DNA from 2 places in the Natronosporangium hydrolyticum genome. Region 2 is predicted to be linked to the other one. Evidence: riboswitches for the same ligand, from Rfam matches in the RefSeq annotation. Region 2 holds a riboswitch; the other holds the start of a gene.

Region 1 (7,696 bases), 1.2 Mb from region 2:
GCTGGCGGTAGCCGCCGACTGGGCCACCGACCATCAGGTCCCGCTGGTCTTCGCCGAGGGTTGGGTGGGCTACACCCCACTGACAGGCGAGTTCGAGGACGGCCCGGTCGGGCGCGACGTCTGCGAACGGGCGGTCCGTGCCAGCGCCGACATCGACGCCTGGGGCACTCTGATCTGCTCGAACGCGGCACCGCATCATCCGATGTGGCGGATGGCGGAGTGGCAGCGCCGGCTCAACCGAGAGTTCCTCGACGCGCCACGCGGCTGAGCGGGTCGGCCCACGGCTGGACAACGACTGGACGCGCGGGCCCGGGCGGCGCCCGCTTATCCAGCGGATAGGGCTTTCCCCACCGGTTACGCCTTGACCGATAGAGACGCGGCTATATAGGTTCGGCGCCATCGACCCCTGTGCCTGCCAGCTCTCCCGATCGGAGGCGCTCATGAGACCCGCCCGCATTGGCCGGCTCGTCGCTGCCGCGGCTACCGCCGGCATCCTCGCCGCCCTGGCGCTCTCCCCCACCGCCCACGCGGCCGCTCCCGACTCACCCGGCCTCGGCCAGTTGGCCGCGGCGAAGACCGCCCTCGACCGGGCGGCGGCACCGCCGGAGTCGGTCACCAGCTGGTACGTCGACGAGGCCACCGATCAAGTGGTCGTCGAGGTGCTACCGGAGGCCGAGCCCGTCGCGGCCGAGTTCGCCGAGGCCAACGGGGTCAGCGACGACCTGATCACCGTGGTCACCACCGCCGAGGCCCCGCGGCTGTTGCAGCCCTGGCCGCTGCAGGAGGGCGACCCCTACTATGCAAACAACAACCGCTGCACCGTCGGCTTCCTGATCCGCACCACCGCCGGCCAGAACGGCTTCATTACCGCTGGCCACTGTGGCTCCGTCGGTGTCCGGACCTACGGGTTCAACCAGGAGCCACAGGGCAACTTCTGGCTCTCCCAGTTCCCCGGCAGCGACTGGGCGGTGGTGCTGGTGACCGACGACTGGATCCCGACGCCGATCACCACCGGTTCACAAGAGGCCCCGATCGGCGGCTCGGTGTGCAAGATCGGTTCGACCACCGGGTACACCTGCGGCACGATCACCGCCAAGAACGTCACCGTCAACTACCCACAGGGCACGGTCACCGGGCTGACCCGAACCACCCTCTGCGCCGAGCCGGGCGACTCCGGCGGCCCGGTCTTCTCCGGCAACTACCAGGGGCAGGGCATCGTCTCCGGCGGCTCCGGCAACTGCGCGGCCGGGGGTGTCACCTTCTTCCAGCCGCTGCTGCCGATCCTGAGCAGCGGCAATCTCACCCTGCTCACCGCACCCTGATCACCGCACCGCCTGATCACCGGCAGACCCCGGTACCGACCGGCGCCGAACCAGCGCACGTGATCCTTGTCATGGTCACCCGCGCTGGTTCGGCGCCGCTTTGTACGGCTATCGTGACGCTGCCGTGGTGCTCGGGAAGACCGGTGCGAAACCGGAGCGGCCCTCGCCACTGTGATCGGGAAGTCGACGATCGACGCTCGCCAACCACCCGCACCAGCGGGCGGGAGCGGCCACTGGACGCCAACTCGGGTGTCCGGGAAGGCAGACCGTCGCCGCACCACCCCGTCAGCCAGGAGACCGGCCACGGCACGAGACCCGTCCACGAGGTGTGGGAGGCACGGTCCGGCTATGAATAGTCGACACATCCTGCTGGTCGCCCGGCAGGTCGCCCAGAGCGGTGGCCAGGAGACGGTACGTCAACTCGCCACGGCGGTCGCCGCCGAGCTGGGCCGTCGCGGCGATGACAGCCCGGTCGGCGCCTGCTTCCTCGACGGCGAAGCGCCCTCGCTCGTCACAGCGCTCGACCAGGCGACTGACGCCGGGGCCAGCGAGATCGTGCTGGTGCCGACCCACCTGCCGCCCGACCGGTATCTCGACGTGTGGCTGCGGCGTACCCACGGACACTGGGTGCAGACCCGGGGCGACCAGTGCGCCAGCGGGCTGCCGACCGTCGCAGTCACCGCGCCCCTGGCGCTCCAGCCGGAGCTGGTCAGCACCATTCTCGCGGCGCTGGCGGATCCGGTGACCGCCATCGGCGGGGTGCCTGGGCCGTTCCGCAGCCCGGCCTGGTCGACCATCCCGCGCCACCGGCACCACGTGCTGGTCTGTCGGGGGCCGCGCTGCGCGGCGTACGGAGCGGCAGCGGCGGCCGACGCGCTGAGCGAACGGATCGCCGCCGCCGGCCTCGCCGACGACACGCTCGTGACCAGCACCGGCTGCCTCTTCCCGTGCAACCTGGGCCCGCTGGTGGTGGTGCATCCGGAGGATGTCTGGTACACGGCCGTGGACGAGGAGTTGGCCGGGCGGATTATTGATGAGCATCTGGCCCAGGGCCGGGTGGTAGCAGACTCCCGCGCCACCACCCGGCTCACTACCGGCAGGTAGGAGGCATATAGGGGATATTTCGAGTTAGTCTCATTTTATGAGGCGGTGGTTGCCCCGGCTGGTCCCCGGCCACCAGGCCCCGGACCGCTCATGACTCAGCTGGCCACGCTCGCCTCGGTCATCCTGTTCGCCGTAGCAGGGGTGATCGCGGTGACGATCGCGGCCATCCACGCCGGCCGGGTGCTCACCGAACGGCGACGCGCCCGGCGCGTCGCCCGGCCACGGCAGCTGCTCTTCGCCTTCGTCGCCAGCGGCGATCCGGCCGAGCTAACGGAGCTGGCGCGGATGCCCGCCGCCGACTGGCGGGCGGTGGCGCCGAGCGCCTTCGAGCTACTGACCAAGGTCCGAGGCGAGGCACACGAAGCGCTCGCCACCCTGCTGGCCCGCCGCGGGCTGGTCCACCAGGCCCGGCGCGAGCTACACAGCATCAGCGCGGTGCGCCGCGCCCGGTCCGCCGCCGCGCTCGGCAGCCTGCACGACGGCGCCTCGGTACCGCAGCTGTGCCGGCTCCTCGCCGACACCCACCCCGAGGTACGGGTCGCCGCCATCCAGGCGCTGGGCCGGATCGGCGACCCCGCCGCCGCCCGCCCGCTGCTCAGCAGCCTCCAACCACCCCAGCCCGCCCCCTCCCAGCTCGTCGCCCACGCGCTCGCCCAGCTCGGGCCCAGGATCGCCCCGATGCTGTTGCCGGCCCTCACCGGACCGCCGTTGGTGCAGACAACGGTCCTCGATGCGATGCGCCTGATCGGCACCTTCGAAGGCGAGGGCGGCCTCGCCGGCCGGGTCCCGGCCCAGGTCGCCGAAGTGCTACAGGACGACCGCTCGCAGCCGGTGCGGCTCCGGGCGGCGAAGACGCTGGGCCGGCTCGGGTCTGGAGCCGCGATGGCGCCGCTGCTCGCCAGCACCCAGCCTGCAGAGCCGGCGCCGCTGCGCGCCGCCGCCGCGGCGGCGCTGGGCGAGCTCGGCGCGGTCGACGCGGTGACGCCGCTGGCCGAGTTGTTGACGTGCGGGGACGACCATGTCGCGGGGGCCGCCGCCACCGCCCTGTCCCGACTCGGCCCCACCGGGCTCGCCGCCCTCAACCGGGCGGCCGCGACGCAGGCGACCGCTACCGGGCCGGCCCGACGCGGCGCCGAGCACGCCAACGCGGTACTCGACCGGATAGCGAGGTCCGCCGCGGCCCGGGAGCCGGCCCCCGCCCCGAAGCGGGAAGCCCTGCGCTCATGAACCAGCTAAGTTACTGGGTCGGCGAGGTCCTCCGCTACACCGACGTGGTGATTCTCGGCTACTTTCTGCTCCTCAACAGCTCGCTGCTGGTGCTGGTGCTGCTCGGCGGTTGGGAGCTGGCCAGCAACGTCCGGCGGCGCGCGTTCGCCGGGCTCGACCTCACCTTCCGCAGCCCGCTGACCCCCTCGATCTCAGTGCTGATGCCGGCCCACAACGAGGGTGCCGGGATCGTCACCGCGGTACACGCAATGCTCGCGCTGCGCTATCCGCGTACCCAGGTGGTGGTAATCGACGACGGCTCGACGGATCAGACGACCGCGCTGTTGATCGACGAGTTCGACCTCACCGAAACCCCGATGGTGATGCCGCCGGACGTGCCGGTCGCCGGCGAGATCCTCGGCGTCTACGCGCCCCGTACCGGCGCCAGCTCGCCGCTGCTGGTCCGCAAGACCAACGGCGGCCGCTCCGACGCGGTCAACGCCGGCATCAACATCGCCGACGGCGAACTGGTCTGCATGGTCGATGCCGACTCGGTGCTCGACTCCGACTCGCTGCTCACCGTAGTGAAGCCCTTCATCGACGACCCGCTCCGGGTAGTCGCCACCGGCGGCGCGATCCGGGTCGCCAACGGCTGCACCATCGTCGGCGGCCGGGTCATCGACGTCCGGATGCCTACCGGCTGGCTGCCCCGGATCCAGGTGGCCGAGTATCTACGCTCGTTCCTGCTTGGCCGCTCCGGCTGGTCCCGGCTGGGCAGCGTAGTGATCATCTCCGGCGCCTTCGGCCTGTTCCGCCGCGACCTGGTGGTCCAGATCGGCGGGCTGGCCCGCGACACCGTCGGCGAGGATGCCGAGCTGGTCTTCCGGCTCCATCGCCGGCTCCGGGAGTGGCGGGCCGACTACCGGATCGTGTTTGTGGCCGAACCGGTCTGCTGGACCGAGGTGCCGAGCACCTTGGCCGTACTGGGGCGGCAACGGCGCCGGTGGCACCGCGGCCTCACCGAACTACTGCTACTGCACCACCGGAGCATGATCGGCAACCGCAGGTACGGCCGGATCGGCCTGCTGGCGCTGCCGTTCTACCTGCTGTTCGAACTGCTGGCGCCGGTGGTGGAGCTGGCCGCACTGGTGCTCATCCCGGCCGGGATGCTGGCAGGGGTGGTCGACATCGACTTCGCGTGGCGGTTCCTGCTCGTCGCCTACGGGTACGCGATGGTGGTCAGCCTGTTGGCGCTGGTGATGGAGGAGCTGGTGTTCCACCGGTACCGGCGGTGGCGCGACATCGCCGCGATCGCCGCCGGGGCGGTGCTGGAGAACGTGGGCTACCGGCAGCTCACCGCCTGGTATCGACTCCAGGGCAGCTGGTCGGTGCTGCGCGGCAGCAAGCCGGTCTGGGGCACGATGACCCGGCAAGGACTCGGCAGCGCCAGCAAGTCCTCGGGGTAGCAGACCCTGGCGGTAGCAGACCTGGCGGTAGCAGACCTGGCGGTAGCAGTGGCGGGTCAGCGCCGCGGCTCACGCCTCCGGCGCCGGCGGCCGCACCAGCCCCTGCTCGACCAGGCTCGCCTGGAACCGGGCGGCCGCCGGATGGTGCGGCGCCAGCACCCGGACCGCCTCGGCGAGCGCCTCCCACGCCCCCGACTCCCGATAATCCTCAATGGTCATCAACACCCCGAGCAGCTCGGTATGCGCGACGCTGTTGCGCGGCAGGTGTTGCCGGACCGGCCCCGGCAACAACCGGTAGAGCTGTTGCCGCCAGGCGGGGTCGTCGCTACCCGGCACCGCCAGCAGATCGGCAGCCAGCCGCTGATAGGCGATCCGATCGGGGCCGGCGGCGACCGGGCCGGGACCAGCAACGGCCGCCGGCCTGGTCGGTGCAGCGACCGGGTCGGAGACCGACCGCTGGAGCGGCAGCACCGGGGGCGCTGTCAGCTGTGTGAGCTGGTGCCGCAGCGCCGTGTACGACGGGTGGGCGTGCGAATCGGGCTGGATGATCGAGGAGTGGTCTCCCGGCAGCGTTCCACCGTCGGGAAAGACGCCGAGCGCCACCGCTGGCGGCACAACCGCATCGCTGTCCGCGGCGTAGACCACCACCCGAGTATCGCCCGCACCGTGCACCACCCGGTTCAAGACCACCCGCTGCGCCCTGGTGACGGCCGCCTGCAGCGGCCGAAGGTGACGCTCCTGCGGGTTCCGCCAGAACCAGGCGGCCCGGCGCAACGGCAGCAACAGATCCGAGCCCGCGTGCGGGCACGCGAACATCACCACCAACCGGATCCGGGACAACAGCGCCCGGTCGTCGTCGGCTACCGCCTGCGCCAGCAGCTGCTGCACCACCAACCCACCCTGGCTGTGTGAGACCAGCACCACAGGCCGCTGGTCGGGCAACCGCTCGGTGAGGAACGTACGCAGACCGTCCCCGAGCTCCGGCAGGCGGGGGATCCGCCGCAGCGGATGCAGCGAGAAGGCCGGGCTGCGGTAGCCGAAGGTGTGGGTGGAGCACTCCGCCAGCTGCGGGTCGGCTGAGATCAGCCGTTGGAATCCCGACCAGACCTTCACCGACGACAGGAAGCCGTGGACGAAGGTGATACCTACGTGGGGGGACACGGTAGCCAAGTTACCGTATGGTGACCCCCACAGGCCGTACAGTGGGCCGATCGCTGCCCCCACAATGGCCGTTCGGTCTGGTACTAATTGCTAGCCGAACCCGACTCGAGAAGGGCCTACCGGAGTGAATCAACCGACCGCCGCGGACGTCGAGTCGGACCTAGTCGATCTCGCCGACCTCACCCTCGCCGACCTGCCCGAACTCGACGCGGCGGTGATCGCACCGGTGATGGGGCGGCTGCTCCGCCGGGTCGACGATCCAGACAGCATCACCAGTGGCTACAACCCCCAGCGCCTCGACTAACCCGAACGTCTGTTGTGGAGGAATGATGACCGGTGACCAGGCGCTGGGGCCGTCTGACCGGACCCTGGTTCGGCACCGGCTCCCGCAACCGCACGTCGCCGTCCTCACCGCTGGGTACGGCGACGAGGAGACGGTCCGCCTGCTACTGGCCGCCGAACGGAGCTGGCGGCTGATCCAGCTCCGCGCGGTGCTCGACGCGGTCGCCGAGCAGCCAGCCGCGACCGCCCCACTGCCGGAGCTGGATGAGGCGTGGCGACTGCTCGTGACGGCGGAGCGGCACCAACCCTCCGAGATGGACAAGATCCTGCTGCATCCGCAGGTCGGGACCTGGGCCGGGTACGCGCTCCGGCGGCTGCGGGGCGCTACCACGGCCACCGCGCCTCGTTGGGTGGACCTCGGCTACCTACACGCACTCGCCGCCGCAGCCGCGTTGCGCACCGGACTCACTTTCGCGATCAGCATTCCGATCCGCGACGGGTACGCGGCGCTGCCCACCCTCGGCGGCTGTTGGCTACCGACCGGCCAGACCTGGGCCGTAGCGGAGATCACCGGCGCCGACGGTACCGGCACCATCACCGCCGGCGGGGCCAGCGTCACGATCCCGGCGCCGACCGCCCCGGATGCCGCGCCAGCGGGCTCCGACCCCGACGCCGCGGCCTGGGTCGCACTACCCACCATCACCGCGGAGCACGCCGGCCACCGGCTCAGCGTCACCCTCGACCACCTCGACCCGTACCGGAACCTGCGCTCCCCGACTCCGCCCGACCGGCTCTCAGCGGAGCAGGTGGCCCGGTGGCGAACCCTGCTCACCCGGGCCTGGGAGTTGATCGTCGACGCCAGTCCGGGCTTCGCTCCGGCGATCGCGGCCGGGCTGTCCTCGGTGGTCCCGCAGCCGGCTGCCGAACGGTTCCGCACCATGAGCGCCTCCGCCGGGGACGCCTTCGGCAGCACGATCGTCTCTGAGCCGGAGGACGCCCCGGAACTCGCGGTGACGCTGGTCCACGAATTTCAACACATCAAGCTGGGCGGGCTGCTCCACCTCACCCCGTTGCACCGCGCCGAGCCGGCGGAACGCCTCTACGCTCCGTGGCGGGACGACCCCCGCCCGCTCGGCGGCCTGCTGCAAGGGGTCT
Region 2 (7,696 bases):
CAACATCGGACTTTTCAGTGATCGGCCGCCACCGCCAGGTCGCCCCGCCGTCCGAAGTGTAGGCGTGGAAAATTTCGTAGTGCGGCATGACACTGCCGTCGCGCGGATCGACCGGCGTGGAGACGTAGAGCGAGCCCAGGTCGTACGGGTCGATCGCCGCCAGACCGGTGTAGTCCTGTTCGTGCGGCAGCAGCCCGGGGCCGGCGTGGGCGAGCTGGTGGACCTCCCACTCGCCGCTCGGCGACATCCGGGCGTAGAAGAACCGCAGGTCCGGCACCGGACGCCAGCTGTCGAGCCCGGCCTCCGCCGAAGCCGGCGCGGCGCCGGCCCGGGCGGTCAGCACCGCGGCGACCGTGCCGTCGGCCGAGCGCCGGATGTCGGTGGTCCAGCAGTGGGTCATCCACTCACCACCCCATTGCGAGCTGCCCGCCAGCACGGTGGTGAGCTTCTCCTGCGACGGGGCGTCACCGGTCAGCGCCGTCTCGTCGACCACGCTGCCGTCGCTGCGGTAGAGCGCGCCACCCGCAACGTAACCGTGATATACACAGTTATCGAAATCACGCGGGTGGTGATCGGTGGTGACCAGGTCGATCCGGGCGCCGTCGGAGACGTAACGGGTGTAACCGTTGACGTAACCGACCTTCGGCCGGGTGAAGAGCTTCCCCGCGTAGGTCCAGGTGGCACCCTCATCGTCGGATACCAGCGCACACGGGTCGTCGTTGACGGCGCGCACGAAACAGTAGAGCCGACCGTCCAGCGCATGCAGGTTCGAGTAGGTGACGCCGCGGCCGCCGGTCAACTCGCTCCAGTCGAAGCTGCGTTCCGGGCCCCACCGGGTCGGGTCGCCGGGCTCGCTGATCCGCCACCGGGTCAGGTCGTCGGTCTTGTGCCGGGCATACACCGCCAGCCAGCGGCCGTCGCTGCGCCGCCACAGCGCCGGCACGTTGTGGTCGTCGGCCTCCAGCCGCTCATGCAGCACCACGATGGTGCTGGTGCCCGTCCGCAGGTCAACCACGGCCAACTCGACGTTGCCCGAACGGGCCTCGCCGCCCGGCCCGTCCCCGACCGCGATCGAACCGACGACCAGGGTCTGCGTCGCCGCGTCGACGAGCGCCCGCTCGTCCTGGAACCAGCACCAGGCGCCGTTGTCGTTGACGACGCTAGGGCGACCAGCCGATCCGACTTCTGACCCTTTCATGGTGACAGGTCCCTCTCATCCCGGTTGGCCGGCGAGGCTCGGCCGTCGTCTGCGGATACACGCTCGCACACCGGCGGGTCGGGCTCAACATCAGCACATGCATCGCGATCAGCACAGTCATCGCGGTGACACTCCTCGGCGTCGACTGACGGGCGAGTCCTTGATATGGTTCGCGGGCCGTGGTGCTCGGGAAGTTCGGTGAAGAAACCGGCGCGGCCCTCGCCACTGTGATCGGGACGTGACACGTCCGTTCCGCCCTCGCGGGTGGAGCCACTGGGACCAGCGGTCCTGGGAAGGCAGGGGTGTCACAGGTGGTCCCGTTAGCCAGGAGACCGGCCACGGCACGCTAGCACCCGTTCCACGAGGACCTGGAAAGGCGGGCTTATGGCCTCCCGTATCGGCACCCTGCAACCTTTTGCTGCTCGGCCCCTGCGCGCTGGCGCGGCCTTATCGGGTGCGGCAGCGCTGCTGCTCACCGGCTGCTCGGCGGCCGAGGCCGACGGCACCGACGGCGAAGCGCGCGTCCTGCTCGAAAACTGCGGCATCGAGGTCGCGGTCGACGGCCCGCCGGAGCGAGTCTACGCGGCATACCAGCCGGCCATTGAGGTCGCCCATGCGCTAGGCATCAGCGACCGGCTGGTCCAGACCGCCTTCCTCGACTCCGAGGTGCTGCCGGAGTACACCGACGCGCAGGCCGCCGCGGACTATGTGCCCTCGCTGCCCAGCCGCGACGGGCTACTGGCGACCGAGCCGGACTTCGTACTCTCCGGCTTCAACGGCGTCTTCGCCGAAGACAATCCAAACAGCTTCGGCACCCGGGGCCGGCTGGCTGAGCTGGGCATCCAGAGTTGGATCCTGAGCCCGTTGTGCCCCAGCGAAGACGGGCTCGCCGACGAGGCGATCGACCCGGCCACGGTACGAGTGGCGACGATCTACGACGACCTGCACGACCTGGGGACCCTCTTCGAGGTGACCGACCGGGCCGAGGAGGTCATCGCCGAACTGGAAGCGCGGGTGGCTGCGGTCGAGGAGCGGGTCGCGGACGCCCCCCGGCCCACGGTCGCGATCATCTCGCCGCAGGACGACGGCGGTTTCCGGGTGGCCGGCGGGATCGACTTCGGGACCCAGATCATCGAACACGCCGGCGGCGAGAACGCGTTCGCGGACCTGACCGAGCTGCGCAACAACAACATCGACATCGAAGAAATCATCAAGCGCGACCCGGATGTGATCCTGACCAGCGCATGCTGCGACGCCAGCTTGACCGACGCCGACGCGGAGCCGGACGTCGCCAAGCTCATGGAAAACCCGGCGCTCGCCGGGGTGACCGCGGTCGCCGAGGGCAACGTCCACCCGTTCCTTTTCGCCAACCGGTCCGCCGGCGTCCGGGCAGCGCACAGCATCGAACAGGTGGCCGCCCTGCTCCACCCAGAGCTGTTCACCGAGCAGTAGGGCAGCAGCGCGTGGCAGAGGCCACGGTGGCTCGTCGGGACGAGACCACCGCGCCGCAACAGCCACCACCGCCCCGCCGACCGGCCCAGGCACCGCGCGTACTGCTGCGCGGCGGCCTCGGCCGGGGCGCCGGGTTGGTGGTCGCCGCCCTGGTCCTCGGGGTCGTCAGCGTCCTCTCCGTCCTGGTCGGCAACTTCTCGGTGGGGTTCGCCGACGTGATCGCCGCCCTCGACGGGCCCGCTGAGAGCGACCTCGACCGGGTGGTCCGGCACGTCCGGATCCCCCGCACGGTCACCGGACTGCTCGTCGGTGCGGCGCTGGGGATCGCCGGCGCGGTGATGCAAGGGCTGACCCGCAATCCCCTGGCCGGCCCCGGCATCCTGGGGGTCAACGCCGGCTCGGCGCTGGCGGTCGTGCTGGCGATGGCGTTGCTGGGGGTCGCCACGGTCAGCGGCTACATCTGGTTCGCCTTCGTCGGCGCGGCGGTCGCGGCGGTCTTCGTCTACTTCCTCGGTTCGCTCGGCCACGGTGGCGCCACCCCGGTGAAGCTCGCCCTCGCCGGGGCGGCGTTCACCGCCCTGGTCGGGGCCGTGACCACCGCGATCACGCTGCTCGACGCCTCGACGCTGGACGACTTCCGGTTCTGGGTGGTCGGCTCACTCACCCGCGCCGGCGGTACCGACCTGGTGATCGTCACCCCGTTCATCGTGGCCGGTGCGGTCGCCGCTGTGGTGATCAGCCGCGCACTGAACGCGATCGCGCTCGGCGACGACATGGCGAGCAGCCTCGGCACCAAGCTGATGGCCGTACGAGCGGTGGGGGCGTTGTCGGTGGTGCTGCTGGCCGGGGCGGCCACCGCGGTCGCCGGGCCGGTCGGGTTCGTCGGACTGGTGATTCCGCATATCGCCCGGATGATCACCGGACCGGACTACCGCTGGCTACTGCCGTGGTGTGTGCTGCTGGGTCCGATCGTGCTGCTGCTGGCAGACGTGCTCGGCCGGGTGCTGGTGGCGCCGCAGCAGCTGCAGGTCGGCATCATCACCGCGCTGGCCGGGGCGCCGTTCTTCCTCTACTTGGTCCGCAACCGGAAGGTGCCGCAGCTGTGAGCAGACCGACCCGGGACGCGGTGCTGCTCCGCTCCCCCCGCGGCGGCGTCGCGCTCCGGCTGAGCCGCAGCTCCCTGCTGCTCGGCACGACCGCGTGGACCCTGGCCGCGTTGATCGCGGCCTGCTCGCTGACGCTGGGCGAGTACCCGATCAGCTTCACCGACGCGGTATCCATCCTCGGCGGTGGCGGGACCCTGATCGAACGGGACGTGGTGATCGGCGACCGGTTGCCGCGGGCGCTCACCGGCCTCGGGGTCGGCGCCGCGTTCGCCCTCTCCGGCGCGATCCTGCAACGGATCGCCGGCAACCCGCTGGTCAGCCCCGATGTGATCGGCATCAACTCGGGCGCGGCGCTGGGTGCGCTGATCGTGCTCACGGTGCTCGGCGGCAGCGGGCTCATGACCGTCGTCGGGGCGCTGGCCGGGGCGCTGCTCACCGCGGCGCTCATCCTCGCCATCGCGTACAAGCGGGGGCTCAATGGTTTCCGGCTGGTGCTGGTCGGCATCGGCGTCGCGGCGATGCTCGGATCGGGGATCTCGTTGCTGCTGATCCGGGCCGACATCTACCGGGCGTTGGTCGCGGCCGCCTGGCTCACCGGCAGCCTCGCCAACCGGACCACGCTGCACGTCACCGTCATCGGGCTGACCCTCGCCGTAGTGGTGCCGACGCTGCTCATCCTCGCCCGGCAGCTGCGGTTGCTCGAGCTCGGGGACGATCTGGCGCAGACGCTCTCCGGCCGGGCCGGTGGCGGTCGGACCCCGCTGTTGCTGGTGGCGGTCGTGCTGGCCGCCATGGCGACCGCGGCGGCCGGCCCGATCGGCTTCGTGGCGCTGGTGGCGCCCCAGATCACCCGACGGATCCTGGCCGAACGGCAGACCGGGCTGGCGGCGTCGGCCGCGGTCGGCGCGCTGATCGTGGTCAGCGCGGACCTGGCCGCCCGACTGCTGTTCAGCCCCACCGAGCTGCCGGTCGGGGTGCTCACCGCGATCCTCGGCGCACCGATGCTGCTCTACCTGCTCGCCCGGGCCAACCGAATAGGACACGCCGGATGACCATCTCCCCGCCGCACACCGCCTCCCCGTCACACCCCGTCCCCAGCCTCGCCGCCGACCAGCTCAGCCTCGGTTATCGGGACAAACTGGTCGTCGACGGCGTTTCGGTGACGCTGCCGCAGGGCCGCATCACCACCGTCGTCGGCGCCAACGGCTGCGGCAAGTCCACCCTGCTGCGTGGCCTCGCCCGGCTGCTGCGACCACAGTCGGGCCGGGTGCTGCTCGACGGCGCGGATCTCTCCACACTGCCCGCCCGGACCCTGGCCCGGCAGCTCGGCCTGCTGCCGCAGCAGCCGATCGCCCCGGACGGCATCACCGTCGCCGATCTGATCGGCCGGGGCCGGCATCCGCATCAGCGCTGGTTCCGGCAGTGGAGCACCGCCGACGACCAGGCGGTGGCGGCGGCGATGCAGGCAACCGGGGTCGCCCAGCTCTCCGAGCAACCGATCGACGAACTCTCCGGCGGGCAGCGGCAACGGGTGTGGATCGCGCTGGCGCTGGCGCAGGACCCAGAGATCATGCTGCTCGACGAGCCCACCACCTACCTGGATCTGGCGCACCAGATCGAGGTGTTGGAGCTGCTGGTGGCGCTGAACCGGCGGCTGGGCCGGACCATTGTGCTGGTGCTGCACGACATCAACATGGCCTGCCGCTACACCCACCATTTGATCGCGATGCGGGACGGGCAGATCACCGCCGAGGGCGCGCCCGCCGAGATCGTCACCGCCGAGCTGATCAAAGAGGTCTTCTCGGTCACCTGCACGGTGATCCCGGACCCGCTCGCCGGCACCCCGTTGATCCTGCCGCAGCCCGGGGTGCTGCCGGGTTGACCTATGAGGGCCGCCGCCGTGGCAAGATGATCACATGCCCCTTCAGATCATCGGTGCCGGCTGGGGCCGCACCGGAACCGCCTCCATGCGCGCCGCGCTGGAGCAGCTCGGCTACTCCTGCCACCACATGCTGGAGGTGATCGCCGAGCCGGCGCAGGCGGCGCTGTTCACCGAGGCCCTCGACGACCCGGACTTCGACTGGGAACGCATCTACCACCGCTACACCGCGACCATGGACTGGCCCGGTTCGGTCTTCTGGCGGGAGCTCGCCGCCGCCTACCCGCAGGCCAAGGTGCTGCTGACGGTACGGGATCCGGAGAAGTGGTACGACAGCTTCCGGTCCACCATCTACCAGGGCTGGCTGGACGGCGTCCGGGACCACCTGGGTGAGGGCTGGTTGGCGATGCGGCGACGCGTGCTGGTCGAGCGCTGCTTCGATGGCCGCCCCGAGGACCGCGAGCACGCCATCGCCGCGTACCTGCGGCACAACCAGCAGGTGCAAGCGGAGGTGCCGGCCGAGCGGCTGCTGGTATACAAGCCCGGCGAGGGCTGGCCGCGGCTCTGCGAGTTCCTCGGCGTACCCGAGCCGGCGGAGCCGTTCCCACACGTCAACGATCGCGCCGAGTTCATCGAACGAGGGTGATCGGGGCCCAGCTAGCTGGGTCAAGGTTGGGCAGCTCACGCCACTCCGCTTGATGATCTTGGCGGGTGAACGAATGGGTGGGGCCTCCGGTTGTTGCCTACGAGAGCTGCTAGCACAAACGGAGCAGCGCCGGTTGGCGCCATCTGTCCACCGCACCGCGCCTGGCCCCCGCACCGCGCCATCTAGCCACCCACCGCGCCGCCAGGCCCCCGCGCCGCCCCAACCGCACCTCCGTGGGGTCAGCGGTCACCGGCCAGCTTGGTGGGTTGAGTGGTGAGCCGTGCTGCCCGTCAATCCCCATAGTCCCGGCAATTCTGGCACCACTCAACCCACCAAGCGACGAGAGCGAGCGAACAACCAGCAGCGTGGTAGATGACTGGGCCGCGTCGAGCTAGGCGCACGGACCTGGCTCCTCGGTCGGTGCCCGGCCGGCGCCGGGTGATCAACTGCTCCGTTTGTGCTCGCAGCTCTCGTAGGCCACGCAACGGGGCCCTACCGGACCCGCGGCTGAAGCCGCCGACCACTGGGTTGACGAGCAGCGGGAACCGGACTCGTTCTGGGCCTTGCGGTCCACGCCGATTGCCTCAACCTTTGACGTAGGGTTGACCGCCGGCGGCCGGCGGCCGGACGTGGCCCACCAGGCCGGCTACCGCGATGATGGTGGCGATGTAGGGCAGCATGTTGAGGAACTGGCTCGGGATCGGGCTGCCGATCGTCCCCAGATAGACCGACAACGAGCGACTGAAGCCGAAGAAGAGCGCGGCGAGCAGCACCCCGACCGGGTGCCACCGGCCGAAGATCATCGCGGCCAGGGCGATGAAGCCCAGCCCGGAGGTCATGCCCTTGTTGAAGTTGGTGGTGGCGAGCAGCGTGAAGTAGGCCCCGCCCACCCCGGCGACCGCCCCGGCCAGCAACATGTTGCGGTAGCGCAGCAGGTTCACCCGGACGCCGACGGTGTCGGCCGCGGCTGGGTGCTCCCCCACCGCCCGGGTACGCAGCCCCCAACGGGTCCGGAACAGTCCGAAGTAGAGCAGCACCACCAGCGCCAGCGCCAGGTAGACGAAGATGTTGCCGCGGAAGAGCACCGGCCCTAGCAGCGGAATCTCCGACAGCCCCGGCACCTCCCAGGTCGGCACGCGGTCCGGCTGGTTGTAGCGGCTCGGGTCGCGCGCCATCAACTGTTCGAAGAGGAACCCAGTCAACCCGAGCGCGAAGACGATCAGCACCACCCCGACCACGATCTGGTCGACCAGGTACCGGATCGCGAGCAGGGCCAGTAGCCCCGCGATCAGCATCCCGGCCGCCGCTGCGGCGGCGATCCCGACCCAGACGCTTGCGGCGAGCGTGGCCACCATCGCTGCGGCGAAGGCGCCCATGATGAACTGGCCCTCGATCGCGATGTTGATCACGCCGGA

What was found. Region 2 has a riboswitch for cobalamin ahead of JQS43_RS10780 (ABC transporter substrate-binding protein). Riboswitches for the same ligand answer to the same signal wherever they lie in the genome.
Region 1: linked by a shared signal. The riboswitch ahead of JQS43_RS05565 ((2Fe-2S) ferredoxin domain-containing protein) and the one ahead of JQS43_RS10780 (ABC transporter substrate-binding protein) in region 2 are both predicted to bind cobalamin.

Annotation. Positions count from the first base shown of each region.
Region 1 is NZ_CP070499.1:1,202,258-1,209,953, reverse strand. Features, by position in the region: gene JQS43_RS05575 (cellulase-like family protein) at 1-268, shown strand, start outside; gene JQS43_RS05570 (S1 family peptidase) at 441-1,322, shown strand; cobalamin riboswitch at 1,431-1,642, shown strand; gene JQS43_RS05565 ((2Fe-2S) ferredoxin domain-containing protein) at 1,671-2,426, shown strand; gene JQS43_RS05560 (HEAT repeat domain-containing protein) at 2,517-3,653, shown strand; gene JQS43_RS05555 (glycosyltransferase family 2 protein) at 3,650-5,098, shown strand; gene JQS43_RS05550 (effector-associated domain 2-containing protein) at 5,168-6,259, opposite strand; gene JQS43_RS05545 (hypothetical protein) at 6,384-6,563, shown strand; gene JQS43_RS05540 (HEXXH motif domain-containing protein) at 6,589-7,696, shown strand, end outside.
Region 2 is NZ_CP070499.1:2,432,292-2,439,987, reverse strand. Features, by position in the region: gene JQS43_RS10785 (BNR-4 repeat-containing protein) at 1-1,198, opposite strand, end outside; cobalamin riboswitch at 1,362-1,553, shown strand; gene JQS43_RS10780 (ABC transporter substrate-binding protein) at 1,583-2,650, shown strand; gene JQS43_RS10775 (FecCD family ABC transporter permease) at 2,662-3,756, shown strand; gene JQS43_RS10770 (FecCD family ABC transporter permease) at 3,753-4,808, shown strand; gene JQS43_RS10765 (ABC transporter ATP-binding protein) at 4,805-5,638, shown strand; gene JQS43_RS10760 (sulfotransferase family protein) at 5,673-6,281, shown strand; gene JQS43_RS10755 (ABC transporter permease) at 6,866-7,696, opposite strand, start outside.